DNA from 3 places in the Brevibacillus parabrevis genome. Region 1 is predicted to be linked to each of the others. Evidence: riboswitches for the same ligand, from Rfam matches in the RefSeq annotation. Region 1 holds a riboswitch; each other region holds the start of a gene.
The links. Region 1 has a riboswitch for cyclic di-AMP ahead of IRJ17_RS02185 (quaternary amine ABC transporter ATP-binding protein). Riboswitches for the same ligand answer to the same signal wherever they lie in the genome.

Region 1 (10,353 bases):
GAGGAGTCGGATTACTACAAGCTGCGCGACGGGTTCATCACGATTACGCCTCTGCAATTGAACATGACCAACACGGCCATGAAGACGAAGATCGGAAAATGGTTTCAAGGTGCGAAGCAAAGCTCTTAACTCATAAGCCTACTTAATGATCAGGAGGAATAAAAAATGAAACGTGTTCTGTTGCAAAAATGGACTCTTTCTTTGTTCGCGGCCGTATCGGTCTTCGGACTTGCTGCCTGCGGTTCCCAGCCTTCTTCGTCGACCCCATCCCAGCCAGCGCCGCAGTCGACTCCGGCTGCCACAACGGAGCCTGCTGCCCCGAAAGTAGCGGGAACCTTGAGCTTTTACACGTCCCAGCCGGATGCGGATGCAGCTGCTTTGATCGACGCTTTTTCCAAGAAGTATCCTGACGTGAAAGTAGATCTGTTCCGCTCGGGAACGGAGGAAGTCATCAGCCGCTTGCAGGCCGAAGCACAGGCAGGCCAAGTAAAAGCTGACGTGCTGTTGGTCGCGGATGCGCCGACTTTTGTCAGCCTGAAAAAACAAGATTTGCTCATGCCGTACACTTCGCCTGAAGCGGCGGACATTCCGGCGGAGTGGAAAGACGCGGACGGCGCGTACACCGGAACGAAAGTCATGGCGACTGTGCTCGCGGTCAACACCAGCAAGGTAAAAGCTCTCCCGGACAGCTGGAAAGTGCTGACGAGTCCGGAAGCGGCGAACAAAGCGATTATGCCAAGCCCGCTCTACTCAGGCGCAGCGGCTTACAATGTCGGGGTGTTTACGCGCCAGCCTGATTTGGGCTGGGATTACATCAGCGGGCTGAAAACGAATCAAATGACCGTCATTAAAGGAAATGGCGCCGTTCTCAAAAGTGTAGCGGGCGGCGAAAAAGATTACGGCATGGTCGTCGACTATCTGGTTGCCCGCGCCAAAAAAGACGGTTCGCCCGTCGAGATCGTGTATCCAAAAGAAGGCGTGCCTGTCATCACGGAGCCGATCGGCATCATGAAAGCGACCAAAAACCAGGAGGCTGCCAAAGCGTTTGTCGATTTCGTCCTCTCCGAAGAAGGGCAAAAGCTCGCCAGCGGCCTGGGCTATACACCGATCCGCAAAGGAGTAGCAGCACCGGAAGGACTGTACGCACAAGATCAAATCAAGGCGCTTTCCGCCAATATTGACGAACTGGAAGCTTCCAGGGAAGCGGACAAAAAGAAATTTGGAGAGATGATGGGTGGCAAGTAACTGGCAGACGGTAGTGAGCGAGAGACAGATGGGGGAGCGGCGCAAGTTCGCCGCCTCCCTGTCCATGGATAAGGCGGCTACCTGGTTCGTGCTGGTGCCGGTCGCCTTCTTTTTTGTCTATCCGTTGTGGAAGCTGATTGTGCTTAGTATCCAGACAGAAGCAGGGCTTGGCTTGCACTACTTTCAGGAGGTGCTGGTCAATGCCCGGACGTGGGATGCAGTCGGTCATACTGTGCTGGCAGCAGGTATTTCCACCGTCATCTCGGTAGTCGTCGGCGTGGCGCTTGCCTGGCTGTGCGCGTATACCGATATACGCTGGAAAGGTGCGATTCACGCGTTTGCCCTTTTGCCACTGCTCATCCCGTCCTATGTAATGACGCTGGCCTGGACGCAGCTGGCAGGGCCGCAGGGTGTGCTGAACAGGGCTGCGAGCTGGGTGATGGGCAGTCCGGTCGAGCTGTGGAACGTGTACGGGCTGGATGGGATCATCGTCGTGATGGGGCTGACTCATTATCCGCTGGTGTACATGTTGACGCTGTCTGTGCTGTACCGGATTCCGAAAGAGCTGGAGTGGGCGGCGCATTCCTCGGGAGCAAGCGCGCGGGCTGTGTTTGCCAAAGTGACGCTTCCGCTCGCCTTGCCAGGCATTGCGGGAGGCGGACTGCTGGCGTTTATCTCCGGGCTGGACAACTTCGGGATTCCGGCATTTTTGGGTATCCCGGAAAATATCTCTGTACTCAGTACACTGATCTACGAGGAAGTGATCGGATTTGGGCCGAGCGCTTTTGCCAGGGCGGCTGTCCTGTCTGTTTTGCTCGGCGTCATTGCGCTGGCAGGGACAGGGATGCAGTGGGTTTTGCTGCGGAAAAGCCGGGTAGACCAGACCAGTGCCGAGGACAAGTCCATCCGGCGGTCTTTGGGCAAGCACCGTTTGACGGCGGAGGTTTTGGTGGGCGGGTTTTTGCTTGTGACGAGCCTGCTTCCGCTTTTGTCGATGGCCGCAACCGCTTTTGTCAAAGCGTACGGCTTGCCGTTTGTCCCGGAAAATTTGACGTGGAAGCATTTTGCCTTCGTAATGTTCGACCACGCAGGTACGAAGGGAGCCATCGGCAACAGCTTGATGCTTGCCAGCATGACGGGTGTCTTGTGCGTCGTCGCGGGCACACTGTTCGCCTACTGGCGCATTCATAAGCCGTCTGCGCTTGGCAAAGCGATGGAAGGGGCTGTAGCGCTGCCGTATGCGCTTCCGGGCATGGTGCTCGGACTGGCGATGATTTTGACCTGGATTGAACCGATTCCCGGTTGGCAGCCAGGCATATACGGAACGGTTTGGCTGATTATGATCGCTTACGTGACGCGCTTTCTCATTTTGCAAGTCAAAAGCAGTACGGTTTCGATCATGCAAGTGGGCAAAGAAGTGGAGGAAGCGGCACGGATCAACGGCGGGCGCTTCTGGACGAGATGGCGGCGCATTTTGCTCCCGCTCTACGCGCCGGGCATGGCAACAGGTTTGTTTCTGGTCTTTCTCACCGCTTTTACAGAGCTGACGATTTCGTCGCTCTTGTGGTCATCCGGCTCGGAAACGATCGGTGTCGTCATTTTCAGCTTTGAGCAGGCGGGATCGACAACGTACAGCACGGCCCTCTCGACCTTGATCGTAGGAGCCATCCTGCTGGTGCTCGCGGCGGGCAGTCTGTGGAAACGATACTGGCAACGGAGGATCGAACAATGAACAGTGCGCGGGTAATAGGGGTATCGAAAAAATTCGGGAATGTCACGGCGCTCCACCATCTCGATTTGCAGATCGGCCAGGGCGAGTTTGTCGCTTTGCTCGGTCCGAGCGGCTGCGGCAAAACGACACTGCTGCGGCTCCTTGCCGGGTTCGAATCTCCGACAAGCGGAGAAATCTGGATCAACAACGAGTGTGTAGCCAGCGCGGCCAAGCGCAAGCCGCCGGAAGAACGACGGATTGGCATGGTGTTTCAGTCGTTCGCGCTTTGGCCGCATTTGACGGTCTACGAAAACGTGGCGTTTCCTTTGCAGCATCAACAGCAGGTGCCGGAAGCGTACAAGCAAAACCCGAAAGCGCGGGTAGCCCAGATGCTGGAGATGGTCGGTCTGGGCGGTATGGAGGAGCGGTTCCCCAGTCAGCTTTCCGGCGGGCAAAAGCAGCGTGTGGCGCTGGCACGCGCCATCGTGTTCAATCCGACCTTGTTGCTGATGGACGAACCGTTGAGCAGTCTGGACGCCGAGCTGCGCATGCAGATGCGAAAAGAAATCCAGTTCATTCACCGCGAACTGGGTACGTCGATTGTCTATGTGACGCACGATCAATCCGAGGCACTGGCCATGGCTGATCGCATTGTCGTGATGAAGGGCGGCAGAGTTGAGCAGGCAGGCACTCCGCACGACATTTACTACGCCCCGGAGTCGCCGTTTGTCGCCAAGTTTGTCGGCAGAGCCAACTTTTTAAAAGGGAACTGGGCTGCCGCGAACACCTTTTTGCTGGAAAAACAGGGAGCGTCAGCGTTGCCGATCACCGTTTCGCGTGATTTTTCCGCTTTTTTCGATCAGCAAGTATTGCCTGTTCGCCCGGACCAGTTGAAGCTGTCCGTCTGGCATCAAGGCTCGGACGGGATCATGGGCAAGGTCGCTCACGTCCAGTTTCAGGGCCGGGAGCTGATTTACTCGATTCGCGTCGGGGAAGAGGAATGGGAAGTGGTCACCGATATTAGCGAGCGGTTTGCTTACGATGATTCTGTACTGGTGAGCATTTGCGTGTAAGCTGGAAAGCAGGCGAAATAGCTTTCATTTGTGAGCAACCGATAGCTAATGTCAGGATATAAATAAAGAACGATCAAGCATGAGGCAAGCAGGCAGAAGCGAGCATTCACAATAATTGGCAGCAGGCGTATAATCAAATCACATTACCGAATCTGATTCAAACATTTCATACGGCCTAGTTCCGGGGCAACCCGGAAGCGGGGGAACCAATCTTTTGGGGTTAATCCTGAGCAATCAGGAGGGATGAGATAAGTCTTCTCTGCCATCCTACCCGTCAGCTAACCTCGTCGGCCAAAGCAGGGAAGGTTCATGAAGCGATGAAGTCTGGGCAATGATGCGAAAAAAGAGGAGCGGTCCTCTTCGGGCGCGTTTATAGGCCATTTCAGACTTTTTCTTTGGGACCTTTGTTCTTGAGAAAAAGGATGAAATAGGTCTATTTTTTATGGCGATTTTCATGTGTGGCTTTTGTCATACGCGTGCATGTCGATGTGCGAGGATGGCGGGCGGCAAATGAATTTCGGCATAAACCCGGTGCATGAAACCAAAAAACGAACAGCGAAATCAGGAAGACAGCGTACAGGGAGCCTTTTGCACAGGGGCGCCAGGTATTAGGTAAGCCTGCGTTAGTTCTGCAAAAATCGAGCGTACACAAGCGGCAGCGTCTGCAGGTGGTTCGTCCGGTTGGAAGCGGAACTTCGCAGGTTTTTTCATTTGGGAAAACAAAAAAGGGAGGAAAGGCTCATGCCCAAAATGACAGTCAGGCAATTGACGAAAGTGTTTGGCAAGCAGCCGCAGGCAGCGTTAAAGCTGTTGGAGCAAGGATGGACAAAGGAGCAAATTTTTAAAGAGACAGGGCAATCGATCGGTGTGAACCAGATCAGCTTCTCGGTAGCAGAGGGCGAAATTTTCGTCATTATGGGGCTGTCAGGCAGCGGCAAATCTACCTTGATCCGACTTTGCAACCGCCTGATTGAGCCAACCACTGGGAGCGTTCAGATCGATGGCGAAGAACTCATTGGTATGAAGCCGGCTCATTTGCGCGAGGTACGCAGGAGAAAGCTCGGCATGGTTTTTCAAAATTTCGCGCTCTTCCCACAGCGAACGGTACGGGAAAACATCGAATTCGGTTTGGAGATTCAGCAAGTACCGCATGGATTGAGGCAAGAAAAAGCACGCGAAGCGCTTGCGCTCGTCGGGCTTTCCGAGTGGGAAAATGCCTTCCCTGATCAATTGAGCGGCGGAATGAGGCAGAGGGTCGGCCTGGCCCGGGCGCTCGCCAACAATCCCGACATTTTGCTGATGGATGAAGCGTTCAGTGCCCTTGATCCGCTGATTCGAAAAGACATGCAGGATGAGCTGCTAGAGCTTCAGCTAACGATGAAAAAGACTATTTTGTTCATTACTCACGATCTGCATGAGGCATTGCGGCTCGGTGACCGGATCGCCCTGATGAAAGACGGTCGCTTCATCCAGGTCGGGCGTCCCGAAGAAATCATGACCGATCCTGCGGATGAATTCGTGAAAAAATTCGTTGAGGATGCAGACTTGTCCAAAGTGCTGGTGGCAAAACACGTGATGAAAAGGGCAGAAGCGATTACTCCTGACAAAGGTGCGAGGGTGGCCCTCCAGCTCATGATGGACAACGGGGTATCCAGTCTGTACATCGTAGACAAAAAGCGGACATTGCTTGGGCTTGTTACCGCCTATGACGTTTCGCTTGCGATCAATACGGGCGAGTCGCTTGAAACCATGATGAAAAAAGATATCCCCAGCGTGGGGCCAGATGCCCGTCTGAACAGCCTGTTTCCTCTGATGGCAGATTTGCACGTTCCGATTGCTGTCGTGGGTGAGGAGCGGCGTCTGTTGGGCGTCATTGTCAAGGGAGCGGTGCTCGGCGGGCTTGTCGGCAAGGTCAATCCGCAGCAGGGAGCAGAGGTGATGCCTCATGGATTCCGTGCCTAAGTTGCCGATCGGTGAATGGGTGGAACGAATCGTTGAGGCGCTCGGTCAGCACAAAGGCATTTTGTTCGATCCGATCGCGATCATCATTTCGGGAATGGTCACGTACTTTACCGAGGTTTTGGCTGCGATACCGTCTGTTATTCTCATTTTGCTGTTCGGGGCGCTGGCCTGGGTATTTGGCGGGCGATCTTCGATGTTTTTCACATTGCTTGGGCTGTTTCTCATTGCCAATCTGGGGTACTGGGATGAAACGGTCGAAACGCTCGGCTTGGTTATTGCTTCTGCCCTGTTGTCCATCACTGTAGGGATTCCTGCGGGTATTGCCTGCGCGCGAAGCGATACTTTCACGAAGCTGGTCATGCCGTTGCTAGATTTGATGCAGACGATGCCAGCATTCGTTTACTTGATCCCGGCCATTTTCTTTTTTGGACTGGGCGAAGTACCAGGGGTCATTGCTTCCGTTATCTTTGCGCTGCCGCCGATCGTCCGATTTACGAATCTCGGCATACGTCAGGTTCCGCCGGAGCTTGCAGAAGCAGCGGATGCTTTCGGCTCATCGAGATGGCAAAAGTTGATGAAGGTGCAACTGCCTTTGGCGAAGACGACCATCATGGCGGGAGTCAACCAGTGCATCATGCTTGCGCTTTCGATGGTGGTTATCGCCGCCATGATCGGAGCAAAAGGATTGGGAGCCGATGTTTATCGGGCTGTATCCCAGGTGGATATCGGCAAAGGTTTTGAAGCGGGGTTATCGATCGTGATTATTGCTATCGTTCTGGACCGCATTTCCCAGCATGCCAAACAAAAGGAGAGAAAAGCGTTATGAACAAGTTCACGCGAAAAAATGCACTGACATGGGTGGTGGCTGCGGCTATTATGCTGGCAGGCTGCTCTCAGCAAGGCTCTACACCGACAGGGGCGACGATTGGGCACAATCCGAATCCCGTCCAGGTGCCGAAGAACGCGATTGGGGAAGCAGTGGGATATAAAATCATTGGAATTGACGCTGGTGCCGGCTCGATGGTGAAGACTGAGGAAGTCATGAAGCTGTACGGCCTGGACAACTGGCAGCTTGTAGAAGGATCGGATGCGGCGATGACTGCCGCGCTGACGCGTGCCTACGAACAGAAGCAACCAATTATCATCACGGGTTGGACGCCGCATTGGATGTTCAAAAAACTGGATCTGAAATATTTGCAGGACCCGAAAAACGGCTTTGGCGGAGCTGAACAGATTCATACCATCGTTCGAAAAGGATTGAAGCAGGATCACCCTGCCGCCTATCGGTTTCTGGACGCGTTCCAATGGAAGCCTGCGGACATGGAAGCTGTGATGGTACATATTTTGGACGGGAAAAAACCAGAGGAAGCGGCTGCGGAGTGGGTGAAAAACAACGAAGACAAGGTCGGGAAGTGGGTAGAGGGGCTTGCTCCGGTTCAAAAAGAAAAGCTGACCATCGCTTACGTGGCATGGGACTCGGAAATTGCCAGTTCGCACATAGTGAAGGAAGTGCTGGAGACAAAGCTCGGATATGAGGTGGAATTGAGTCAGGTCCAGGCTGGACCGATGTGGGCAGGCGTAGCCATGGGCGATGTGGACGGGATGGTAGCAGCCTGGCTTCCCTCTACCGATGCGAGCTATCTCAAAAAGTTCGGGGATCAGTTGGAAGACCTTGGCCCCAATCTGGACGGAACCAAAATCGGGTTGGTGGTTCCAGGCTATATGAACATCCAGTCGATTGAGGAGCTCAAATAAACGGGAAGAGGAGGGGCTGGCATGAAAAATTGTCTGGTCATTGGGGTGGGAGAGGCATTCACGTCTTTTGTGCAGACGATCAGAGGAGGCAGTGACTCTCTGTTCTTCCGGAAAAGTCCTGTTGCCTATTCGCTGATCAGGGGAGAGCGTCACTCCTGCACAGAAAAGTTGTCGCCCATTTCTTTCGATGAAAGCTATCTTCATCAAGAGGAGTTGTTAGTCTATCAGTCTGTCTATCTGTTTGTGGACGAATGGCCAGAAGGGCGTGATTTCATTACTTTGTTTCGGCAGTTGGGCACTTGCCGCATTTTCGTTCTGACACAGGAGCAGCAAAATGCGAGTTTATACAAAGGGTTAGGTGCCCATTATGTCATCATCAGCAAGCCAGGGTACAAGGGATATCGATGGCTGGCAGAACAACTCAGCGGTTGATTGGAAAAAGGCTCCGTCAGTAAGCAGGCGGAGCCGCCTTTTCGATGCACAGGTATTCAGTTGAGGAATCAGCCCAGCATTTTTTCGAGGTCCTTGTCCAACACGTAAACCTCGATTCGCTCCCCCATCTTGGTGCTGATGTCGCTATGACTGGACAGCACTTTGCAGCCGGTCAGCTTTTCTACGATTTCTTCTGATTCCTCGCTATACATCTCACGAAGCACCTCGCGCATTTCTTTTACAATGCGACGGCCTTTATCGTGGCTGGAGAGATGTTTTTCTTCAACGGTGAGCACTCCCTTGAAGCGAACGAGGACCATGTCGCCGACGATGTAGGTTTTTGCTTCTTGAGGGCCACGTCCGATCAAGTCGCGTTGAAATTTGATGAAAGTTTCGCTGATTTCAGCTTCCAGCTTTTTTTTGTTAGAGATGGCCAAACGCCATACCTCCCATTATTTATCATTGTGCCTTATATTACTCAGCCGACTTTGGGCTGTCAACACGCCTGAGGAGGGATGATTTTGTGGTAATCGTAACGATTTTTGCCGTGGGGATTTTTTTGTATTTGGTTCACGCCTTATGTCATGTAGAACAATTGTGAATTTCATAGGATAGAAAGGTGAATGGCCGTGAAACAAGTAGAAGAGCATTCGACATTCCACAATAAAATAATCGGAACAGCTTTGTTGGAGAGCGTACGCAAGCTAAACCCGCTGGTTATGAAATCGAATCCTGTACTGTTTGTGGTTGAGATGGGAACTGTGCTAATCCTGCTCATGATCCTTTTCCCCCATTATTTCGGAACAGAGAATCAGATAGGCTGGAACACAGGCGTATTTTTGGTTTTGCTGTTTACCGTCCTGTTTGCCAATTTTGCCGAAGCACTGGCAGAAGGGCGGGGAAAAGCGCAGGCAGATACGTTGCGCCGGGCCAAAAGAGATACTGAGGCGAAACGGCTGAAGGCAGACGGGGGCATCCATGTGGTGTCTGCGGAGGAACTGCGAAGAGGGGATCTTGTTCTGGTAGAGACGGGTGACTTCATTCCTGGCGACGGTGAAATTGTCGAGGGGCTGGCTTCGATTGATGAATCAGCGATTACAGGCGAATCTGCACCTGTAATCAAACGGGCGGGAAGTGATCAGTCGTCCGTGACTGGCGGTACGCGGGTCACGAGTGATTCTATCGTGATCAAAATAACCACGAACCCGGGCGATTCTTTTTTGGACAGGATGATTGCCTTGATCGAAGGCGCCAAACGGCAAAAGGCCCCAAACGAAATCGCCCTGAATACGGTATTGATCGTATTTACGCTTATTTTTCTCATCGTCGTAGTCACACTGGTGCCAATCGCCGCCTATGCGGGCATTCATCTCAATATTTCTGTCCTGGTCGTACTGTTAGTTTGTTTGATTCCGACGACGATTGGCGGTCTTTTGTCTGCGATCGGAATCGCAGGCATGGATCGGGTTACCCGCTTCGGTGTCATTGCGATGTCAGGCAAGGCAGTAGAGGCGGCTGGTGACGTCAATACGATTATTTTGGACAAAACAGGCACGATCACGTACGGCAATCGGCTGGCGGCGCAGTTTGTTCCAGTCGCAGGAGCAGAGGAGAAGGAGTTGATAGAGGTAGCGGTACTTACCTCTCTGTTTGACGATACGCCAGAAGGCAGCTCGATCCTCATGCTCGCCAAGCAAAAGCATGTCGTTTGCGACGTGAAGGCATACGAAGGCCAGGTCGTACCGTTTACCGCAGAAGAACGGATGAGCGGGCTGAATTACAGAGGGGTTCAATATCGGAAGGGAGCGGTTCGCGCCATATGTGACTACGTGGGCGAGCGGCAAGGAACAATCCCGAAAGACCTGGAGGAACGAAGCGCCCAAATCTCCCGCTATGTACAGTGCAAAAGAGAAGGGACGAAATCGATACATTGTGTACTCCTTTACGATGAGCAATCATGCATCAGAATGTCTTGCGATGGAACAGGAACTTCACAAAGCTTTGGAGAGGGGGGAATTTCATCTGCAATACCAGCCGCAAATCGATTGCCAGACAGGAAAAATAGTCGGAGTCGAGGCGCTGCTGAGGTGGCAGCATCCCGTATGGGGGCTGGTTTCCCCGGCAGACTTCATTCCACTGGCAGAAGAGACGGGACTTATTGTACCGATTGGCGAG
Region 2 (10,353 bases), 2.6 Mb from region 1:
CGTACGTCTGTCGGCGGCGGTCAAGTAGTTGGCTTGTCTGTGCTTCCTAGCCAGCTGCTTACTGTAGAAATCGACAGCCACTGTCTGTAATTGTCGCACCCTTTTCCCAAAGAACTATGGTAGTTGCCATAGTTCTTTTTTATTTTTCGATCCGTTTATACCAGTGCGGAGTGCGCCGTTCGAAAGCATCGTACTCTTCGACGATAAGATTGACCCGCGCGATCATGTCCGGCAGCTGCTCGGGCACAACTCGCTTGGTCCAGATGATGGAGGAAAAAACGGTCATTGCCGTATAGACGTTGAACAAGGTCCAAAATTCGTCCGGAATCTCCTGATGATTCCAATACCCGGCCAACTGACCGTTGCAAAACGGAACGCTCACTTCTTTGCTGAAAAAAACCAGCTTCACAAACTCGTGAACCGGATCGCCCCAATCGTAGCGATTAAAGTCGATCACCCCGGCATAAGTGCCATCGCGGACAATCAGGTTGCCGACATGGAAGTCGTCATGCAAAAACTGGTTCGGCCGTCCTTCCAGACAGGCCAAGTGCCGCTCAATGTAAGCCAAGATTTTGTCTCCGTACGGAAGCGGTGGCGAGAACGTTTGATACGCCTCGACGTACCTGCGATGCTTTTGCACGCATCGGTCTATCCAAGGCGGGATCGCCGCTGGAGCCGCAAGCTGATGCATGGCTGCCAAATCCTGCCCCGCCAAAAATCCTGTCTGCTGCTGTTCGCTTTCCGTGTAAAAAGGCAAGCGATCTCTGGCATCCTCGCCCTCGATGTAACTCACGAGCATGTAGCAAATCCCCAGCTCTTTTCGCACGCCAAAAGCAAGCGGCTTGGAAGCCCGGATCGGATACGACGCAAGCGACTGCAAGACAGCAAATTCCTGCGCTTTTTGCTCAGCCTGCTGCTCGCTTGCGACTCGGAGCACCACAGTACGCCCTTCTGGCAAATCGACACGGTATTTTTTGTCTGCGGAATGTCCTTTTTTGATTTCGTTCACGCTCACAGCCTGTTGCAGCAGCGGAACGGCCTTTTGCAGCGATTCCAACCATTCTTCCATCTTGTTCCCTCCCCGTTCTTGCTTGAAAGACAGCATTCTCGATTATACGGGAGAACAAGCGTGTATGGGTAGAGAAAAAAGACGCCGGGATGCATCTCCCAACGCCTTGTCTTTTCGTTATCGTTATCGGGCTGTCCAACCGCCGTCAATGACCAATTCCGTGCCTGTTACGAAGCTGGATTCATCAGAAGCGAGATACAGGACACCATAAGCGATATCTTCCGGTTGCCCAATCGCGGCAACGGCGTTCCCCTTTCAAACATTTGTCCAGCCCCGTGATCGAGCGCTTCCTGAATCATCGGCGTCACGATAATTCCCGGGTGAACGGAATTGACGCGGATGTTGTCTGGGACAAGCTCGACAGCAGACGCTTTGGCAAGCGAGCGAAGCGCTCCTTTTGCCGCCGTATACGCATTCGTGTAGTTCAGGGCAACCAAGCCAGCGATGGACGAGATGTGAATGACGGAGCCGCCGCCCGCTTTCTTCATTTCTGGCACCGCGTATTTCATCCCGAGCATGCAGCCTGTCAAGTTGATGCTCATCACTTTGTTCCACTGCTCCACGTCGAACTGTTCCAGTTTTTGATCCGTACTGACGCCAGCGTTGTTGACCAGTACGTCTACTTTGCCAAAAGTGGCGACTGCTTTTTCCACGACCTGTGGCTCGAACACGACATGCCGTACACACCGAAATTCATGGCGACGAATTTGCTCGTCATGGCTACCAAAGGAGCTTATGTAAACAATCCGTTTCTGTAATTCGTTCCCGCAGACACAAAAAAGAAACTGCCCACTCAGGACAGTTTCTTTTATAAAGGAGGTTTACAGTTTTGTTACGTTCTCAGCTTGTGGGCCACGGTTGCCAGTTACGATGTTGAACTGAACGCGTTGACCTTCTTCCAAAGTTTTGAAGCCGTCACCTTGGATTGCGCTGTAGTGTACGAAAACGTCGTCTCCGCCTTCTACTTGAATAAAGCCATAACCTTTTTCTGCGTTAAACCATTTAACTGTTCCGTTCGATTGCATGTAAAAAAACCTCCAAAAGTCAATTTGAATATGCAGTCATATTTACCGAGGCAAATAAAGCTCACATATCATGAAGAAATACTCCAACATCTGATTGCAATACGCCTTCATGATATGTGAATTTATTCTACTTCGACAATATGAAAGTGTCATAGGACGGAACTGCCATGTTAAAACCAAAACTTTTTGAAAACCTAAAACGACGAAAGCCCTTCCTCTCTCCCATCCTTGCGGCTCCGATGACCGCGCCAGTGTGAATCGGGAATCCAAAAACGTTATCCATCAGCATCATTATGCACCTCGATGAATTAGGCTTAATTATTCAAGTAATACTATCATTCTATCATACAAATACGCTATAATCAACTATTTAGATGCTACACGGCCCGTTTCTCACCTGATACACTAAGGTTCTGGAGGGATGATTCATGTCAAAAGAAGTGTATACAAAGCAAGAAATCAAGCAACTTTTGGAAAAGGGTACTCCGATTTTGTTCCTTGATGTTCGCGACGAAGCCAAATTTCAGACAGGCAGTGTGGAAAGCAAATTCGCTGACACGCGAAATGTTCCTTACGTGCACATGCTTGCGCAAGACGCCAAACTATTAGATGAAGAAACAGAACGGGCCGTCAAAGAAAGACAGATCATCACTGTATGCACAACGGGAAATAAAGCCCAAAAAGCGGCAGCTTTGCTGCGCGAGCACGGATATGAGGCAAAAGCGCTGCTCGGCGGATTGACAGCGTGGAAGGACGACGAAGACGAAGCGAAATAAACGCACTAGCACCAACGTTTCCAGCAGATTGGCAGATATTACTCCTTTATTTCGGGCGGGATGGTCTGATATTCTGGGTCATGCCAAACCAATACGCCGAAACTTCCTCACGAATGGAAGTGCGGGGGATCTTTTACGCGGGTCAACAAAACCCGCTATGGGGTGAATCGCTCGAAGGAGCGTAGGGTTGTTTCCTCAACCCGAATCCGACAACTAACCTCGTAGGCCAAAAAAAGGAGACGATGTGAATATGAAACGTTTTGGAGCTACTGCCATCGCCATGACTCTGGGATTGGGCTTGGCCTTGACCGGATTTACTACTTCTGCTTCTGCTGCAACTTCCGCAAACTGCCCGTTGAAAAACGGTAACAGTACACCATATCAATTTTCCTATCAATGGATTCCATATGCGGGACAATTGCCTTTTGCATCCAATGCCCAGCAAAACCAGGTTGTTGTTCCACCAGTAAAGCAAGTACCTGTTCAGCAGCAGCCAGTGCAAAAGCCCGTACAAAAACCAGCGCAAGCACCTGCGCAACCAGTTGCAACTACACCTGCGGCTCCAACCGGACAAGCTGACCAGGCTAAAACAGGAGATTTCGCCAAGCAAGTCGCTGATCTCGTCAATCAGGAACGCGCCAAAGCAGGACTGGCTCCCGTGACGATGGACGCTTCTTTGTCCAAAGTGGCACTTGCAAAAGCAGCGGACATGTCGAACAACAACTACTTCGACCATACAAGCCCTACGTACGGTTCGCCATTTGACATGATGAAGCAGTTTGGCATCTCTTATATGACTGCGGGCGAGAACATCGCCATGGGTCAACGCAGCCCTGAAGAAGTCATGACGCAATGGATGAACAGTGATGGCCACCGCAAAAACATTATGAACCCGGCCTTTACCAAAATCGGTGTCGGATACACGAACGGCTACTGGGTTCAAGAATTTATCGGATAAAACAATCGTTTCACACGAAAGCCGGGTTTCTCTTCGCACAAAGAGACCCGGCTTTTCTCGTGTGGAGCTAGCCTTGCTCCGTATTTGCCGCGTTTTTCGCTTCGGGGGTGCAGCCGCAACCTTTCTGCTCGTCAAACAGAGCGACATCCTTTTGGTTCATCTTCTGTTTGGTCGGATAGGCAGAAACTTGTTGCAGTTCGGCATTGACATCAGATGATTGCTTCATCGTATGGCCCCCTCGCCGCTATTTGGATAGTTTGTGGTACATCGGTAGTATGCGCGTGAAAGCAGCAAATACATGCCTGCCGATCGCTGGAAAAGAGACGAAGCTTGCTCAGAGCTGTTGCCGTTTAGGAACTGCGCTTTTACTTGCTGAGAATATGCTCCAGGTCTTTCAGCGCTGCGGCTGCCGCTGCTACAGGGTCTGACTTCCCGCCGACCACCATCACCTCTCCCATCACATCGGTTTCGACCCGAATCGCCTTCGTAGTGCCTTTTACACGGGCAAAAGGGTGACTCGCTTCAACCGCTTTCAATTCTACAGCCGCTTGAATCCCGTCCGCAGTCGGTTTGATCGTCCCGACCAGCTTGGGCACAAGCCCGCTTTGTTTCCACTCCGCTATTTGTTCTGGTGTCACCTTGCGCACGCTGGCCCGCGGAATATCGGACAGCTTGATTGGAGCAGCGAACGCAGCGTTGGCCAAAATCGTCAGCTTGGATGCGGTGTCAAAGCCTTCGATGTCATATGTCGGGTCAGGCTCTGCGATTCCCATCGCTTGCGCCCGCCGGATCGCCTCTTCGCTGCTGATCCCTTCTTCCATCATGCTCGTCAGCACAAAATTGGTCGTTCCGGTAAAAATGCCTTCTACGTGCCTGATTTCACAGCCAGCCAAATTGTAGGTGAACAGGTCGATGGTCGGCAAAGCCGCCGCAGTCGCTCCGCTGATTTTCAACTGGACGCCTTGCTCTTTTGCCAAAGCGGACAAGCCGCTGTAATCGACGACGAGCGCACCTTTTGACACGGCAATGGCGTGCATTCCTTTTGTAAGCGCCTGGCGGATAAAGCCAAGGCTCGCTCCTCCCGTTTGGACATCGGACGGCCCGGCTTCGATCAAGATGTCCGCTTCTGTTTTCGCCAACCATGCTTCGGCGTTCCATGCCGAATCAACCGCTTTCTTTTCTTGGGCAAATGCGTTCAAGCCCTCTTCCGCAAGTCCATGCGGATCGTATAAGCTGCCAATTGAGCGGGCGACGCCGACAAGCCTGACGTCAGCCTGGTACAACTGGCGGTAACGGTCCTTACGTTCTTGCAGCAGTCGCGCGATTTGCTTGCCTACGGTTCCGAACCCTGTTAATACGATGTTCCAACGCTTCATTTGTCATTCTCCTTGTTGTCGCAAAACATCAAGCGCTTGTCATGCTTGTCGGTAGACGTCTCTTCTGTATGCCAGGATCGCGTTGGCGTCTTTTGGCCTGAGCTGTTTGCCCGTTTTCGCAGAGTACAGTGCTTCTACGTGATCGATGAACAAAATTCCTTCCAGATGATCCAGCTCATGCTGAAGACAACGCGCGAAAAAATCCTCTGCCTCAAAGACGTGCTTCTCGCCGCTGCGCGTCTCTGTCCGCACTTTTACAGAGCGTGCCCGACTCACGATCCCGATCACCCCCGGAATCGACAGGCAAGCTTCTGGACCTATCTGAACGCCGCTCACGTCCACAATCTCCGGGTTGATCAGCTCGACAAGGCCGCTGCCGCAATCCAGCACAACCAGCCGCTGCAAAACGCCGATTTGCACAGCCGACAATCCGGCCCGTCCTTTTTTGGCGTACAGCGTATGCTTCATGTCTTGCAAAATCGTTTCTGTCTGGGGAGTCATGGATGTCACTTTTCTCGACCTGTCGCGCAAAATCGGATTCCCTAATAGAACGATACTCCGTTCTGCCATCGGTACAATCCCTCCTGCCCCTCTATGTGTTTACAACGTAGCAAACGTTTTCACCCATTGTCAAAAGAATCCGTTCAAAAATCTGAAAAATCCCTGCCTGCTAGATGACAAATGCATGTAGATGCGCTATCTTTATTGTTGATGATAAACAGATGTTCCAAAGGAAGAGGGAGGCTACCATGCATTCACTGGCATCACAGCTGAATGAGACGATTCAGCGGGAAAATCCACACGTTTTTGAGATGATGTCCAACATCGGCAAGCTGATTTACTTTCCAAAAGAAGGAATTCTGAGCCAATCGGCTGAAGCGAAAGCAAAAGCGAAAAAATACAATGCAACAATCGGGATCGCCCTGGAAAACGGCCAACCGATGCACCTGAAAGTGATTCAAGACAACCTGTCGGCCTATGCGCCAAAAGATTTGTACGAGTACGCTCCTCCCGCCGGAAAGCCTGAGCTGCGTGCAGCATGGCGGCAAAAAATGATGGAGGAACAGCCTTCGCTGGCGAACCTGACGTTCAGCAATCCGATTGTCACCAACGCTTTGACCCACGGCCTGAGCGTGGTTGCAGACCTGTTTGCGGACAACGGCGACAGCGTCATCATCCCGGACAAAAACTGGGAAAACTACGAGCTGACTTTCTCCATCCGTCGCGGTGCTGAAATGGTCTACTATCCATTGTATAACGATGAGATGAAGTTTAATGCCTCCGGATTGCGTGAAGCGATTTTGGCGCAAAAAGATAAAGGAAAAGCGATTGTCGTCCTGAACTTCCCGAACAACCCGACAGGGTACACGCCAGGGGCAGAAGAAGGCCGTCAAATCGTGGCAGCGCTCAAAGAAGGAGCAGAAGCGGGCATCAACATCGTAGCCGTAACAGACGATGCGTACTTTGGCCTGTTCTTCGAAGACTCCATGCACGAGTCGCTGTTCCCAAGCCTGGCAAACGTACATCCGCGCATCCTCCCTATTAAAGTAGATGGCGCGACCAAAGAAGAATACGTTTGGGGCTTCCGCGTCGGCTTTATCACATATGCAGCTCCTTCCAGCGACCTGCTCGCCGCGCTGGAGCAAAAAACATTGGGCATTATCCGCGCAACCATTTCCAGCGGATCTCACCCATCGCAAACATTCGTCCTGCAAGCTCTCACCTCTCCTGAGTTCAAGGCACAAAAACAGGAGAAGCTGGAAATCATGAGAGGCCGCGCCAACCGCGTGAAGCAACTGCTCGACAGCGGCAAATTCGACGACGCCTGGGGCTACTATCCGTTCAACTCCGGTTACTTCATGTGCCTCAAGCTGAAAACCGTCGAAGCGGAAACATTGCGCCAGCACTTGCTGGAACAGTACGGCGTAGGTACGATCGCTCTCGGCCAAACCGATCTGCGCATCGCTTTCTCTTGCATCGAAGAGGACAACATCGACGATCTGTTCCAATTGATCTACAGCGGCGTCAAAGACTTGGAAAAAGCAGTGGCAAAATAAGCACAAAAAGCGTTTTGGCCCTCTAGCCAAAGCGCTTTTTTTCTTGTCCGCCGCGATGTTTCTGCTGTTTTTCCACGAGCGTCACCAGCCCGATGAACGGAAAGCCTGACGCGTAAATCCAGTCTAGGATCGAAAAGCTCGCCCCGCCAATCACGGCTCCACGACTCCGCCCAGCTAGGTCAACCCCTGCCGCGGCTTATTCATATTTTTCAACAAACTGAATTATCCCTCTATTCTCGTCTCGGTACCCCGAATCCGCTGCGTTCCTGCAAAAATCGAGGCAAGCACCAGAACCATCCCGACCCCATGCATCCACGTAAACGCCTCGTTCAAAAACAGCACGGCAACGAGCGCTGCGCTAATCGGCATCATTCCGGTAAACAAGCCAGCCTTGGATGCCTCCACCTTCGCCACTCCGTTGTACCAGAGAAAGAACGAGAGCACACTCGCCGTAACCGCGTAATAAAGCAACAGCCACCATATATGGGCCGGTACGGCTCCCCAATCGAAGCGAACCGCCTCCCAGATCGCAAACGGCAAAAACATGACAAAGCTGATGGCGTTGATCGCGGCGGTCATCTGAAACGGGGTAATTTTGCCTGACAAGCGCTTGGCAAAAATCGTGAACAGCGCTTCGCTGACGACTGCCAAAAACACAAGCAGGTTGCCCAGCATACTCGCCAGCGACTGCTCCTGTGCTCCTCCTGTAAACGTAATCAGGCTGATTCCGCCCACGGAAAGGGCAATCGCCAGCATGTTGTTCAGATGAAGCTTTTCCTTGAGAATCCAGAAGGAAAACAGAGCGATGCAGGCTGGAACCGTGCTCGTAATAATCCCTGCGGCTGTAGCGGTCGTCCACTGCACGCCGTACAACATGCAAACACTGAACAGAAAGACGCCGAAAAACGACTGCCAGAACAGGACGCTCCCCTCTTCCTTGCTCCAGGACGACTTCCACTCGCCGCGCCAAAAGAGCAACGGCAGCAAAATCGCGATCGCGATCAGGAACCGCAGCTCGGAAAACAGGAAAACGGGCACGTGCGAAACAATTTCTTTACCGATGGAAATGTTCATTCCTACCAATGCCATTGATAGGGCCAACTGAATGTAGGCGAACAGCATGGGGTAATTCTTTCCTCCTCTCGTGCTCCTACTACTGTTCCATCCACACGTGCCGAAATCCTCTCCATCATCCTGCGTGTGGCAGTTGTTTTTTCGCAGGTTCACTCACCCGTTTTTTCTCGGCAGCTCCTACGAGCAGAGCGCCAAACGGCAGTCTTCCCAGCCCGTACGACAGGAAAAACGAAACAGCGGCGCACAGGACAAAAACGACCAGACTGCCGATCACTCCCGTGTGAAACAAACCGATGCCGCGCACGGCTTTCATAAGGTAAGTCAAGACCAGCGCGTGCATCAAATAAGCGCCGTACGAATACTTGCCGACAAGGCTGAGCCAATGCGTCACAGCCGATTGCTTTTTCCCGATCAAGAGCGCCAAGCCGTAAACGCCAAGAAGCGACGCCACCGTGTACAAAAACATGGACGGCTTGAGCGATGTCGCCACATTCAGGCTAATGCTTCCGCTGGCAAACACCTGAAGCAGCTCGTAGCCAATCCAGCCGTACAACAGGCAAAACGCTGCCGCAATCCACATCCAGCGCTTGCCGATCCATGCGCGGAAAGCAGGCAAAGCCACAGCTGCCACGCCCCCCAACAAAAAGTAAAAGAAGTAGTAGAAAGCGTTGCGGTCGCGGTACTTGATCATGTACAGCTCAAGCGGCCCGCCGCCAAAGTCGGCCATATGCGCAGGAACGTAGCGAGCCGAAAACCACATCAAGCCGCCGTATACGACAGCAAGCAAGGCGCCGACCACGACAAACCGGGTGCGATTCACGACGAGACGATGCAAAAAGCGAAACAGCTTTTGCCACAGCGGATAAAGCAAATAAAACTGGAAGATCATGACGACAAACCATAAATGGTAGGAGGAGGTTCCCGTCACGAGGTTTTTGATCACCGTCCGGAAAAAGCTGCTCTCCCATCCTTGCGGCCATGTTTGCAGAGACATATAAACCGCCGACCAGATCCCGTATGGCACCAAAATTTCCGTTACCCGCTTGCGCATAAAGCCGATGTAGTTCACCTTTTCACAATAGTTGTAAAATAATACCAACCCTGTGATGAAAATAAAGGCCGGAACGGCGAATTTGAGCAAGTGAAACAACATTCCGTATACGATAGCCGTCTGTTCGCTCAAGCCCTGCTCTCTGATAAAAATGCCGATGACGTGTTGATAGACGACAGCGAGAAAGGCAAAGCCGCGAATGAGATCCAGTTCGGCTATGCGTTCTTTGCGACTCATGAAACTACCAGATCCTTCCTGTATGATTAACAAGTGTCATCCTATCATCATAACCATCCCGCCTGCGCCAAGCAAGTCCGCATACGGGGTACTCGTCTGGTTAAAAAAGCCTATGTTTATCCCGCTTTTGGCCTTCGCGCACACAAAAAAACCGACGTCGTGGCGTGACATCGGTCTTTTAGCACATGTCCTATCTTAGTTTGTTTGTACTTCTGCCTCAGGCAAGCCGCCAGGGACGGAAATCAGACCGGGCCGCCGGATGAAAGCCTTGATCTTTGTTTCCACTTCCAGCTCGGAAAATACTTGGTCCCAGTTTTCGCGCACGGCTGCAAACTCCTTCGGGTATTTCCGGTGAAACTCCCGGCCGAAATTGACAATGTCTGCCTTGAACTCTTTTTGTACCTGGGAGAGGGCCAGCCTGATTCTCGTCTGGATGTCTTCGCGCATCCCTTCCTCTGCCCGGGCAATTTGCTCCGGAGTGTTCAAGGTCAGCTTTGTGCCATTTTGCACAATGTCTCCCTCTGTTTCAATATCGACGAGCATCTTCCATTTCCCGTTTTCAATCAGCGGTGTCAATTTGGTCTTTTCCCGAATCGGGTTTAGTGACACGAAGCCTCGCTCGTCTTTGATCTTGATCGTGACTGTCGTGCTCGATACCTCGTCTCTGAGCCATAGCACCCCTCGCGTCGTCCGGTCGGACAAAGCGCCGATCATTTTGCCGTTTTTGAAC
Region 3 (10,353 bases), 580 kb from region 1:
GAAAGCCCTCCTGTGTCAAAAGGCGCTGGGCTTCGTAAGTGCTGGCATAATAGGCTTGGACGTGCGGATCGTTCTCCAGCACACGGCGGCAAGCCTCGTCGCTGGCAAGCTCTCTGTACCAATCAGTTGTTTTGATTTGGGCGACCAGCTCGTCATAGGCCGGCTCGGGCTTTTTCCAAGGGTTTAATCTGTGAAAGAGTTCACCGAAAATCGCAACGACGACTAAAATTCCAATGAGAAACATGTGGGTCACCTCTGACGTTGGTTCCTTTCCATGGTAACATTCCCGGGTTGCTTTTCGCTATGGGGAAGTCGTCTCTCGCTTGCAAAAGCGCAAGAAAGCAGGCATGCTAGATACGAAGAGCTGTTCGAGGATATATCAATCAAGTCAGGAAAAGGAAAGGAGGATGCTTCGTGTTTCATCCACTCATCTTTGACAACATCCGGGTGGTACTGGAAGGAGCGGTGTACGACCGCGATTTTGACGGAGCGATCACCATTACCGGACGATCAGATGTCATGGATATGGCTACTTTCCAGCGGCTGTTCCAGATTGAGTTCAAGCTGGCCGAACAGGCGGCAGGCGAAAAAGCCGTGCGGGCGCAAATGCAGTTGCGCACGAGCCTCGGCGACATCGCCTCGGAACAGCTGGAACAGCCGCTCGTGGAGCATGTCGGCTGCACGATCTGCATTCATTTTCATTTGCAGCTGCCAAATCCGGACGACATCCCGAGCGAAGCGAACAAAATCACCACGCTGCTCAATGAAATCTGGGGTCAGCGCCCCTACATTACGCAAACACTGTCCGCCAAACTGCCGGAGCATCGGATCGAATGGCCGCCAACGGTAGTAACGAACCACATCACCCTGGATTTTCACCGCAAGATCGACGAAGGCAACATTGACGACCTGCGCGAGCTGATCGAGCACACGATTCAATCGCTTGCGGGTCTGCAACGACATGTCGATCAAACATAGGGGATTTACATTTTTCTTCGTGCGTATTATCATTTTGTTAACCTTATTATATTTTTAGTTAACATTGGAGGATACTACGCATGAGAAACGAACGTTTGAGATGGCTCCTGTTGTCCGCCATTTTTGCTGCTGTCACAGCGGTGCTGTCGCAGGTGACGATTCCTTTGCCGCTCATTCCGATCACGGCACAGACGCTGGCTGTCGGTTTGACGGCGACGATTCTGGGCAGCCGCTACGGCACACTTGCGCTTTTGATTTACGTACTGCTCGGAGCAGTCGGCCTGCCTGTCTTTACGGAAGCGAGCGGTGGCGTGCAAGTATTGGTCGGCAAGACTGGCGGATACATTTTCGGATTCATCGCGACTGCTTTTGTGACGGGCTGGTATTTGGAAAAGATGGGCTTCACTCTGAAAAGTGCCGTTATTGCCAACGTGATCGGCATGTTCGTGACACTCGCTTTTGGAACCGTCCAGCTCAAGTTCGTTCTGGATATCCCTTGGGACAAAGCGGTTGCGTTCGGCGCTACGCCGTTTTTGGTTGTAGGCGTGATCAAAGCTGTACTCGCCGCCGTGATCGGGATCAAGGTGCGGGAGCGGCTGATCGCTTTTCGTCTGCTGCGTACGGAGCAGCCTGTTGCACGCTAATAGCTATACCTGATTTGCCACCTGATTGCTTCGGGTGGCTTTTTTTCGCATAAACTCCTTTTCGTGCCGGGATACTATCCATAACCTAGCCAAAGCATATGAGGGGGATTCAGATGGGTGTGACAATCACAGGACCAAGAGGTTTGCCGATTTCCGGGAACTTGCTCGCTTTTCGCAAAAACCCGCTCCAGTTTATCCGTGAAGCAGTCGCCGAGCATGGCGAGGTCGTTCATTTTCGCTTTGGTCCGAAGCGCCATGTTTACTTGCTGACCAATCCCGATCAGATCAAAGAAGTGCTCGTTACCAAGCAAGATCACTTCAAGAAGGGCAAAGGCTTGCAGATCGCCAAAGCCGTAGTGGGCGACGGGATTTTGACCAGCGAAGGCAAAAAGCATTTGCGGCAAAGGCGCCTGATGCAGCCGGCTTTTCATCGGGAGCGCATCGCCGGATACGGTCAGGTGATGGTGAGACATGCGGTCGAGCTGATGGACGATTGGAAGATGGGAGAAGTCCGCGACATTCACAACGACATGATGAAAGTAACGTTGGCGATCATTACGGAGACGATGTTTGGCAAAAGCATCAAGGAGGGCGCTGACAAAATTGGCCATGCTATCGACGTCGGACTGAAATATGTGGCGAATAAAGCCGCTTCCTTTATCGACATTCCGCTGTCGGTTCCGACAAGAAGCAATCGACAATTTTTGGAATCGAATGAGACGCTTGACGAAGCGATCTATTCTTTGATCGAATCAAGGCGAAAAAATCCGGAAGCTCAGCAAGACGATTTGTTGGGAATGCTGCTCGCTGCGAGGGACGAGGACGACGGTCAAGGAATGACGGACGAGCAAGTCAGAGACGAAGTCATGACGATTTTCGTGGCAGGTCACGAGACGACTGCCAACACGATGTCGTGGGTGTTTTATTTGCTCGCTACGCATCCGCACGTCGAGCAGAAGCTGCATGAAGAACTGGCAACCGTGCTGGAAGGCAGACTGCCTACAGTGGAGGATTTGCCCAAACTGACCTATACGAGCCTTATCGTTTCGGAAACATTGAGACTGTATCCAGCCGCCTGGACGATCAATCGGGAAGTTGTCGAAGAAGTGACGATCGGGGAACACACCTATCAGCCGGGGGAGACGCTGATGATGAGCCAGTTTGTCATGCACCGTCTGGAACGGTATTACGACAAGCCGGATGAGTTTATCCCGGAGCGGTTCGCCAGCGACTTGCTGAAACGCAACCCTGCGTATGCCTACTTTCCGTTTGGGGGCGGGCCAAGGGTTTGTATCGGAAACAACTTCGCCCTGATGGAAGCGGCATTGTTGCTTGCGACGATTGCGCAGCGATATCGCTTGCGGCTTGCCGAGCCTGGACAGGTAGTGGAGCCAGAGCCGCTGGTTACGCTGCGTCCGAAAAACGGACTGCCCATGCGCCTGGAAAAACGGGATTAAGGCAAAAAAAAGAGGCATCTTTTCACTACGGTTTCGCCGTGATGTGTCAGATACCGAACTGGGGGTTATTTATCACTGAAAGCAACATGCTTACAAGAAATACTTTAACAGAGAAATATAAAGAATAAATTAACTGACAATAAATCTAAATAAACTATCCGTGGAAAAAGGGAATGGTGAAAGAGAAGCTGCTTCCTATTCCCTGTTCGCTGTTTACCGTGAGTTCTCCGCCATGGCGGCGCACGATGCTCTGGCAGATCGTCAGTCCGAGCCCTGTGCCGCCGTTGTTGCGGTTGCGGGATTTCTCCGCGCGGTAAAACTTGTTGAAGACTTTCGGCAAATCTTCGGCAGCAATTCCTTCGCCTTTGTCGATTACGGAGAACAGCACGTGACCTTCCCTCTGATCGCATGTAATCAAAATCGAGCCATTCGGTTTGTTGTAGTGAATCGCATTGTTGATCAAGTTTTCCATGACGCGGCGCAGCTTGGTTTCATCGGCCTCGATGTGCAGCTCATTGGAGACGCGCAGTTTCCATTGAAAAGTCAATCCGGCTTCTTTCACCCGCGCCAGGTAGTCCTCGATAATTCCCTTCAAAAAGCCTTTTACGTGAATGCGGCTAATGTTGAGCCGCACCTCTGTGCTTTGCACGGTAAAGTCTTGCAGCTCGTCCAGCAGCTTTTCCAGATCGCTCGTCTTGACTTCGATCTTGCCCATTTGCTTCTGGATGCGCATCAAATCCGTGACGCGGCCAGAGCCGATATAGGAGGCGTACCCTTTGATCGTAGTCAGCGGCGTGCGGAAATCGTGGGCGATCGAAGCGATCATCTCCGATTGCCGTTCTTCGGAAAAACGCAGCTCATCGACCATGTCGCCAAAGTAGCGAAACAGCTGTCCGAACTCGTCATGGGAGCGATACGTAAACGTCACCAGCCGCTTGCCTTCGCGAATTTCCTGCGTGACACGGGCCAGTTCGCTAACCGGACGCAAAATCCAGCGGACGAACAGAGTGAGCAACAGCAAGCCGACCAGCACGAGGCTTCCGTAAATAAACCAGAGCATCATCGAGACTCCGGTTGTGCCCATAATGTCGTAATCGTCCGTGTAGAAATAGATGACAATCTCGCCTTCACGGGGAGGCTCTTGCTGAAAATGGTATTCTGCCACGACTTTCAGGTCGCTTTTCGTGGTGGAAGGGAGGGACAGCTTCAAGGAGTAGGCTTTTGACGGCCTGTGGTAAATCGTGTTGCCGCTCGCGTCCTTCACGACCATCCGGTACATGACGTCTTCTGGCAACTGCTTCTCCAGCTCCTGGCGCTCGATCGGGTCCTTGAAGTTGCTGGAGCGCAGCAGTTGGTTGACCCGGACCTTTTCTGCCGCATCCTTTTCTGCCTGGTACTGGTTGTGACGGTCGTTTTTCAACTGGTCGATGATGATGTCCTGAAAAACGAACTTGAACAGCAAGATGTTGAGCGTAATCAACGCGATAAAAGAAAGAAACAGTTTTTTGCGGAGGCTCATCTAAAGCTTCTCCCCGATGAATACGTAGCCCGTCCCCCACTGAGTTTTGATGAATTGCCGCTCTGTTTCCAGCTTCTCGCGCAAGTTTTTGATGTGTACCGTCACCGTATTGAGCGAGCCGTAGCCATAGCCCCAGACGCGGTCGTAAATTTGTTCCCGCGTGAAGACGATACCCGCATTTTCAGCGAGAAAAGTCAGCAGTTGAAACTCTTTCGTGGACAACTCGATCTTTTGGTTGTTGACGTAGACGGAATACGTTTCTTTATGGATTTCCAAATCCTTGAACTTCAAAACCGTGATCGGGGAACCGGAGGCGTCTTTTTCCGGCTGCTCCTCGGTATGCTTGCGGATGCGCTCGTAGCGGCGCAGATGGGCGCGTATGCGGGCGAGCAGTTCTTCCGTGTCAAACGGCTTCGTAATGTAATCATCGGCCCCGATTTCAAAACCGACTACTTTGTCTACGGCCTTGCTTTTGGCGCTGAGAAACAAAATAGGCAAGTCCCATTCGCGACGGATTTGCGAGCACAGCTCGTAGCCGCTCATGTTAGGCATCATGATATCGAGCAGAATGAGATTAGGCCGCTCTCCCTGGCTGAGCAGGGCAAGTGCATCCTCGCCATTTTCCGCAGAGGAGACCTGAAAGCCTTCGTTTTCCAAAATATCTTCAAGCAGTTCAATAATCTCCTGATTGTCGTCAACGATTAAAATGTGATCTTTCACCGGAATTACCCCCAGTTACTTCTATTAATAAGTGGACAAGTGTCATGGCAAAAAAAGAATCAGCCTTGTCTGTCTATCATAACATGCTTTCACAGAATAGGAACAAGTATCCCTTCATTCATGCTTATTTCCTTATAAGTAAGGGCACCTAATTAGACCTGGTACTAAATTTCGTCAGAAAAAGCCAGAGACGATTGTCCCTGGCTCTTATGTTTTTGCCGAACTACTTCTTTTTTGGTTGATTTTCCGGCAACGATGCAGCTTGCACCGCGTTTTCCTTTTTCGGAGTGTCCGCCTTTGCTTCCAGAACAGGCGAGCTGATGCGCTTGGCACCAACAAAACGCTTGCTCCAGTAGTACGGGTCGTTCAACTTGGTGTTGACGACTCCGCGGCCGGATTCCGAATGCACGAATGTGCCGTCCCCGATGTAGATGCCCACGTGAGAGATGCTTCGTCCGTTTGTATTAAAGAACACAAGATCTCCTGGTTGCAAGTCTTTCCGTGCAACTTCTGTACCGTACTCATATTGAGAGGCAGAATTGTGCGGCAGGTCTACACCTAACGCGTCAAATACGTAGCGTGTGAAACCGGAGCAGTCAAAGCCTTTTTTGGATGTGCCTGAAGATTTGTAAGGAACGCCGTACAGATCATCGACAACCTCTTCGAGTGTCGTGTTCTCCGCCGCATGTGCAGCGCCCGCTCCCATAGCAAGCAATCCAGCCATAAATAAAGATAGTACCACCTTGCGCAAAAGAAACTGCTCCTTTCGTGAGCCTACGAAGTTAGCTGAAGGGTTCGGTCGAAAGGACGCCCTAAGTTGCCTAACGCAACTATTCACCCCAAAAAACTGGTTCCCCCGTTTCCGACATGCGGAATTCGGCTATTTTTCGATGTTTTTTTACACGCACTCTACGAAGATTCGCTGCTTGTCCGATTTTTCCTTTTTTTTGACTGCTTGTTCATATTTTTGTCACAAAATCCTGTCTAAAGGTGTAACGTTTTGTTTCGACATTGCAAGAGCGGTTGGAATGGGGCGAAAACAGGCTCGTCCGATTATGGCAGGAAGTGCTCTCCGTCCAAGGACGGAGGGAAAAACCAACCGCACGCCCGTTATGGAAAGCCTATCCGGGGGGCTACAATAAGGGCATAAGTTAGCAAGCACCACATGCACAAGAGAATAGGAGGTAAGCGAGCAATGAGTGAACGGTCTGGAAAGGTTTTGCTCGGGCTGGTTCTCTTGCTAATCGGCGGGTTGGTTCTGCTGGATCAAATCGGAATCGACTTCGGTGACCTGCTCGGGCTTTTGATTCCCGGGGTCATCATGCTGTACGGCGCTCGAAAGATTATGGGACAATCCGGTTCGCGTTTCTGGGGAATCGTGATCTTCCTCTTCGGGTTCCTGATGCTGATTGGCAAGCTCCATCTGCTGTTCCACGGCTTACTGGCCATTGGTGTGATTTATCTGGGGTATCGCTTACTGCGCCCCAGCCATGTCCCCAAAGAAGCGCCACCTGCCTGGGAGCGTCAGTGGGCCCAAAAAGTATTGAAAGAAGACGCGCTGGACGCCTGGGAAAAAGATGTGACCCGTCGCCAGCCATAGAGTTGCTCAAGTCGCGAGAGCTTTTGGATGAAATGACACGATGTGATATGATGAGGAGGAAATAAACATGAGTATTTTTAAACGTTTGCGTGACCTGACAGTAGCTTCGGTGAATGACGCTTTGGATTCGATGGAAGATCCGGTAGTCATGCTGAATCAATACATGCGAGATATGGAAGTGGAAATCGGACAAGTCGAAGTGGCTGTCGCCCGTCAGGTAGCACTGGAAAAGAAATTCCGCCAACAACTGGATGAAGCGAACACACTGATCGACAAACGCGATCGTCAAGTGAAGCTCGCTCTGACAGAAGGGGAAGATGAACTTGCTCGCCGTGCACTTGCAGACAAAAAGCAATACGAAGCGCGTGCAGCAGAGTATGAGACACTGTACCTGGCAGCATCCGAGGCAGCTACGCAAATGCGCGAGAAGCTGGCTGAGCTGAAGGAAGAGTTCTATAAAATGCGTGCGAAAAAATTCACGCTGATGGCTCGGGCACAGGTAGCTCGTACACAAAAGCAAGTGAATCATGCCGTAGTGGGAATCGGAAATCAGTCCGCAGGCCGTGGCTTTGCTCGCATGGAGGAAAAAGTGCTGCGCATGGAAGCCGAAGCGCAAATGAGCGGTCAATGGCGCCAGACAAACCTCGCTTGGGAGAACGCGCTTTCTGAGTTGGAAAAAGACGATCTGGATACAGAACTGGCAAACATCAAGGCATCGCTTCAACAGAAAAAACCAGTGTCCGCCCAGCCGGAACAATCTTGATTGGACAGGAACTGGGGGATTGGTTGTAGAATAGAGTGTGTCAATCAGGCAGCCTGTATAGCAGGCTGCTTTTCCCCTAGGAGGTACGATTCTTGGCAGACTTCATGGTCTTTTTGCGAAGGTTCATCGCTGAGCCTGGGCGTGTCGGCAGCGTGATCCCGAGTTCGCGGTTTTTATGTGAGCGAATGTTGAGCAGCGTCAATTGGGCTTCAACGGATGTTATTCTGGAGCTGGGACCTGGCACAGGAGCTTTTACCCAAACCATTTATCAAAATATCAATCCGGATACCGACTATGTGCTTGTGGAGCGTGACAGCCAGTTTCGATCCATCCTTCAATCACGCTTTCCTGATCTTCCTGTCAGGGAGGAAGCGACGAGACTCGGACAATATTTGGAGGAGATGGAGCTTGGCAAGGCAGATGTCATCATTTCCGGCCTGCCGTTTGCCAATTTCCCACAAGAGTTGCGAGCAGCCATTCTGGATGAAGTACAAAACGTATTAAAACCAGGCGGCCTGTTCATTACATTCCAATATTCGCTACAACTCCAGGCTGAGCTGCAGGCGCGTTTTCCTTGGGTAGAGACAGACTTCACCTTGCTGAATATCCCACCTGCATTCATTTATACGTGTCGAAACAGACAAAGTGAAAAAGATCGGCATGGGGCGTAAGAGAGGAGACTTTTGTGAAACTGTCCCGCTTGCACACAATGTTGGCTGGCGTCCTGATCATTTTGACAGGCATCGGCCTTTTATTAGACAGTTTGCATATCATTTCGTTCGGTCTGTTTGATCTGTGGCCGATGGTGCTCGTCTACTTCGGCGTTCGCCTCTGGGGTCAGAACAAACGGATTGGCGGCGGCATTCTGTTCAGTTTGGGAATCATTATTGCTCTGGACATGTGGTTCGGTATCGGTGTGGATGACTTGTTCCAACTGGCAGTTCCCATCCTGTTGATTTATTTTGGCTTCCGATTGATTCGCGGCAAAACGAGAGGGGGCGGGAACCGGGCTTCCTTTCCCCCGTTTCCGGAACAACGGGAAGAGCCTTCTGGTCCGGCTATGACTAGCGAGGATCAGCCTGTTCATACACACAACGGCATTCGGCATGACGCTGCACAATGGCTGGACAGCTTGAGCAAGTGGAAGCCTTCCCGCAGCAAGCTGCTTGAGAAGGAAGAGGAAACTGGGCGTGAACGAATTTTGCCCAAAGATTCTCGCAGTTCGTTGATTGGCGATTATCATCTGACTTCCGGGCGTTTTGAGTTGAGCACCCTGCATGTGTGGCACGGGATCGGGGATGTGGTGATTGATCTGTCCCGCGCGGTTTTGATGCAGGACGAGGCCGCTCTTATTGTGGAAGGATGGGTAGGGGATGTCACCGTTTATGTCCCTGTCGATCTTCCGGTTTCAGTGAACGCCGAGCTGAGTCTGGGCGACCTGGAAGTATTGAGCTACCGCCAGGGAGGGATCAACCGGAGTGTGATGATTCGTTCCGAGCAATACGAGGAGGCGGCTCAAAAAGTGAATTTGCATATCTCGCTGCTTGTCGGCGATATAAAAGTCAAGTACATCTAGGAGGTACTGGCGGATGCGTCGACAGCGATTAGCGAGTATTCAGTGGCAATATGTGCGCTACGGCGTCCTGCTCGCCGCAAGTGCAGTTACGGTTTCGTTTGTTTGCTTTTTTTGGCTCTATTTTTCCTGGAAAGACATGCCGGAGGTTCATCGCGCATACAGCAGGCTGATCAGTGACCCGAGAGTCGTCTTGTGGATGCAGGATTACTTGGGCTTGGCCTTGCCCACACAGCCTGACGGGTTGGTCCAGCTAGTCGCTTTTGTCATATCGCTTCCTGTCGGTGTGCTGGTTGCCCTGATTATTTCCTATATCTTCGGGAATTTGTTGAAAAAACGGCTTGGCGTGCTGTGGGAAGCAGCCATGAAGCTGGGACGGGGAATGCTGTCATACCGTGTGCCCGATCTGGGCGTCGACGAGGTCGGCGAACTGGGGTGGCAGCTGAACCGCCTGGCTTCGCAGTGGGAGGAGCAGGTCGCGTCTTTGCAGCGACTTTCCAACCATAACGCTGCTTTGGCGGAGCAAGTCAAACAGGCAGCCGTGACAGAGGAGCGCCAGCGTTTGGCAAGGGAACTGCATGATGCAGTCAGTCAGCAGTTGTTTGCCATCGCGATGACGACAGCGGCGATGAAGCGGCTGGTGGAGAAAAATCCGCAACGGGCAGCCCAGCAAATCGAGCTGGTCGAGGAGATGGCAGCAGCGGCTCAGGCTGAGATGAGGGCGTTACTGTTGCATCTGCGCCCGGCCACGCTGCAAAACAAATCGCTGAAAGAAGCGATGATGGAACTTTTAGAAGAGCTGACTCGTAAAAATACGATGGAACTGACGTGGGAGATTGAAGACGTCGAAGGGCTGCCAAGCGGCATCGAAGACCACTTGTTTCGCATTTTGCAAGAGTCTTTGTCCAATACGCTGCGACACGCCAAGGCCAGCCTGATCGCGGTCAAGCTGTTCACTTTGCAGGAGCAGGTGCGATTGCGGGTGACAGATGATGGTGTCGGCTTTGACCCGGATGGGGAAAAGATGACGTCATACGGACTGCGCAGTATGCAGGAGCGAGTGGCAGAAGTAGGCGGCTCGATGGAGATTTATTCAGCG

Region 2: linked by a shared signal. The riboswitch ahead of IRJ17_RS18345 (CAP domain-containing protein) and the one ahead of IRJ17_RS02185 (quaternary amine ABC transporter ATP-binding protein) in region 1 are both predicted to bind cyclic di-AMP.
Region 3: linked by a shared signal. The riboswitch ahead of IRJ17_RS27545 (C40 family peptidase) and the one ahead of IRJ17_RS02185 (quaternary amine ABC transporter ATP-binding protein) in region 1 are both predicted to bind cyclic di-AMP.

What each region holds. Positions count from the first base shown of each region.
Region 1 covers NZ_CP064090.1:471,246-481,598, reverse strand. Annotated here, with positions in the region: gene surE (5'/3'-nucleotidase SurE) at 1-129, shown strand, start outside; gene IRJ17_RS02200 (ABC transporter substrate-binding protein) at 166-1,245, shown strand; gene IRJ17_RS02195 (ABC transporter permease) at 1,235-2,977, shown strand; gene IRJ17_RS02190 (ABC transporter ATP-binding protein) at 2,974-4,029, shown strand; cyclic di-AMP (ydaO/yuaA leader) riboswitch at 4,192-4,338, shown strand; gene IRJ17_RS02185 (quaternary amine ABC transporter ATP-binding protein) at 4,771-5,991, shown strand; gene IRJ17_RS02180 (ABC transporter permease) at 5,975-6,817, shown strand; gene IRJ17_RS02175 (glycine betaine ABC transporter substrate-binding protein) at 6,814-7,746, shown strand; gene IRJ17_RS02170 (hypothetical protein) at 7,768-8,178, shown strand; gene IRJ17_RS02165 (Na-translocating system protein MpsC family protein) at 8,247-8,615, opposite strand; partial or broken gene kdpB (potassium-transporting ATPase subunit KdpB) at 8,802-10,067, shown strand; gene IRJ17_RS02155 (putative bifunctional diguanylate cyclase/phosphodiesterase) at 10,156-10,353, shown strand, end outside.
Region 2 covers NZ_CP064090.1:3,982,557-3,992,909, forward strand. Annotated here, with positions in the region: gene IRJ17_RS18320 (hypothetical protein) at 1-90, shown strand, start outside; gene IRJ17_RS18325 (phosphotransferase family protein) at 140-1,069, opposite strand; partial or broken gene IRJ17_RS18330 (SDR family oxidoreductase) at 1,193-1,740, opposite strand; gene IRJ17_RS18335 (cold-shock protein) at 1,891-2,094, opposite strand; gene IRJ17_RS18340 (rhodanese-like domain-containing protein) at 2,523-2,870, shown strand; cyclic di-AMP (ydaO/yuaA leader) riboswitch at 2,955-3,113, shown strand; gene IRJ17_RS18345 (CAP domain-containing protein) at 3,121-3,828, shown strand; gene IRJ17_RS18350 (hypothetical protein) at 3,896-4,054, opposite strand; gene IRJ17_RS18355 (homoserine dehydrogenase) at 4,194-5,204, opposite strand; gene def (peptide deformylase) at 5,244-5,774, opposite strand; gene IRJ17_RS18365 (aminotransferase class I/II-fold pyridoxal phosphate-dependent enzyme) at 5,954-7,261, shown strand; gene IRJ17_RS28205 (hypothetical protein) at 7,284-7,415, opposite strand; gene IRJ17_RS18370 (DMT family transporter) at 7,484-8,383, opposite strand; gene IRJ17_RS18375 (acyltransferase) at 8,451-9,623, opposite strand; gene IRJ17_RS18380 (Ger(x)C family spore germination protein) at 9,819-10,353, opposite strand, start outside.
Region 3 covers NZ_CP064090.1:5,982,233-5,992,585, reverse strand. Annotated here, with positions in the region: gene IRJ17_RS27575 (hypothetical protein) at 1-244, opposite strand, end outside; gene IRJ17_RS27570 (hypothetical protein) at 415-978, shown strand; gene IRJ17_RS27565 (biotin transporter BioY) at 1,059-1,622, shown strand; gene IRJ17_RS27560 (cytochrome P450) at 1,736-3,079, shown strand; gene IRJ17_RS27555 (sensor histidine kinase) at 3,234-4,598, opposite strand; gene IRJ17_RS27550 (response regulator transcription factor) at 4,599-5,318, opposite strand; gene IRJ17_RS27545 (C40 family peptidase) at 5,542-6,069, opposite strand; cyclic di-AMP (ydaO/yuaA leader) riboswitch at 6,074-6,210, opposite strand; gene IRJ17_RS27540 (LiaF transmembrane domain-containing protein) at 6,514-6,918, shown strand; gene IRJ17_RS27535 (PspA/IM30 family protein) at 6,986-7,681, shown strand; gene IRJ17_RS27530 (class I SAM-dependent methyltransferase) at 7,774-8,352, shown strand; gene liaF (cell wall-active antibiotics response protein LiaF) at 8,367-9,257, shown strand; gene IRJ17_RS27520 (HAMP domain-containing sensor histidine kinase) at 9,271-10,353, shown strand, end outside.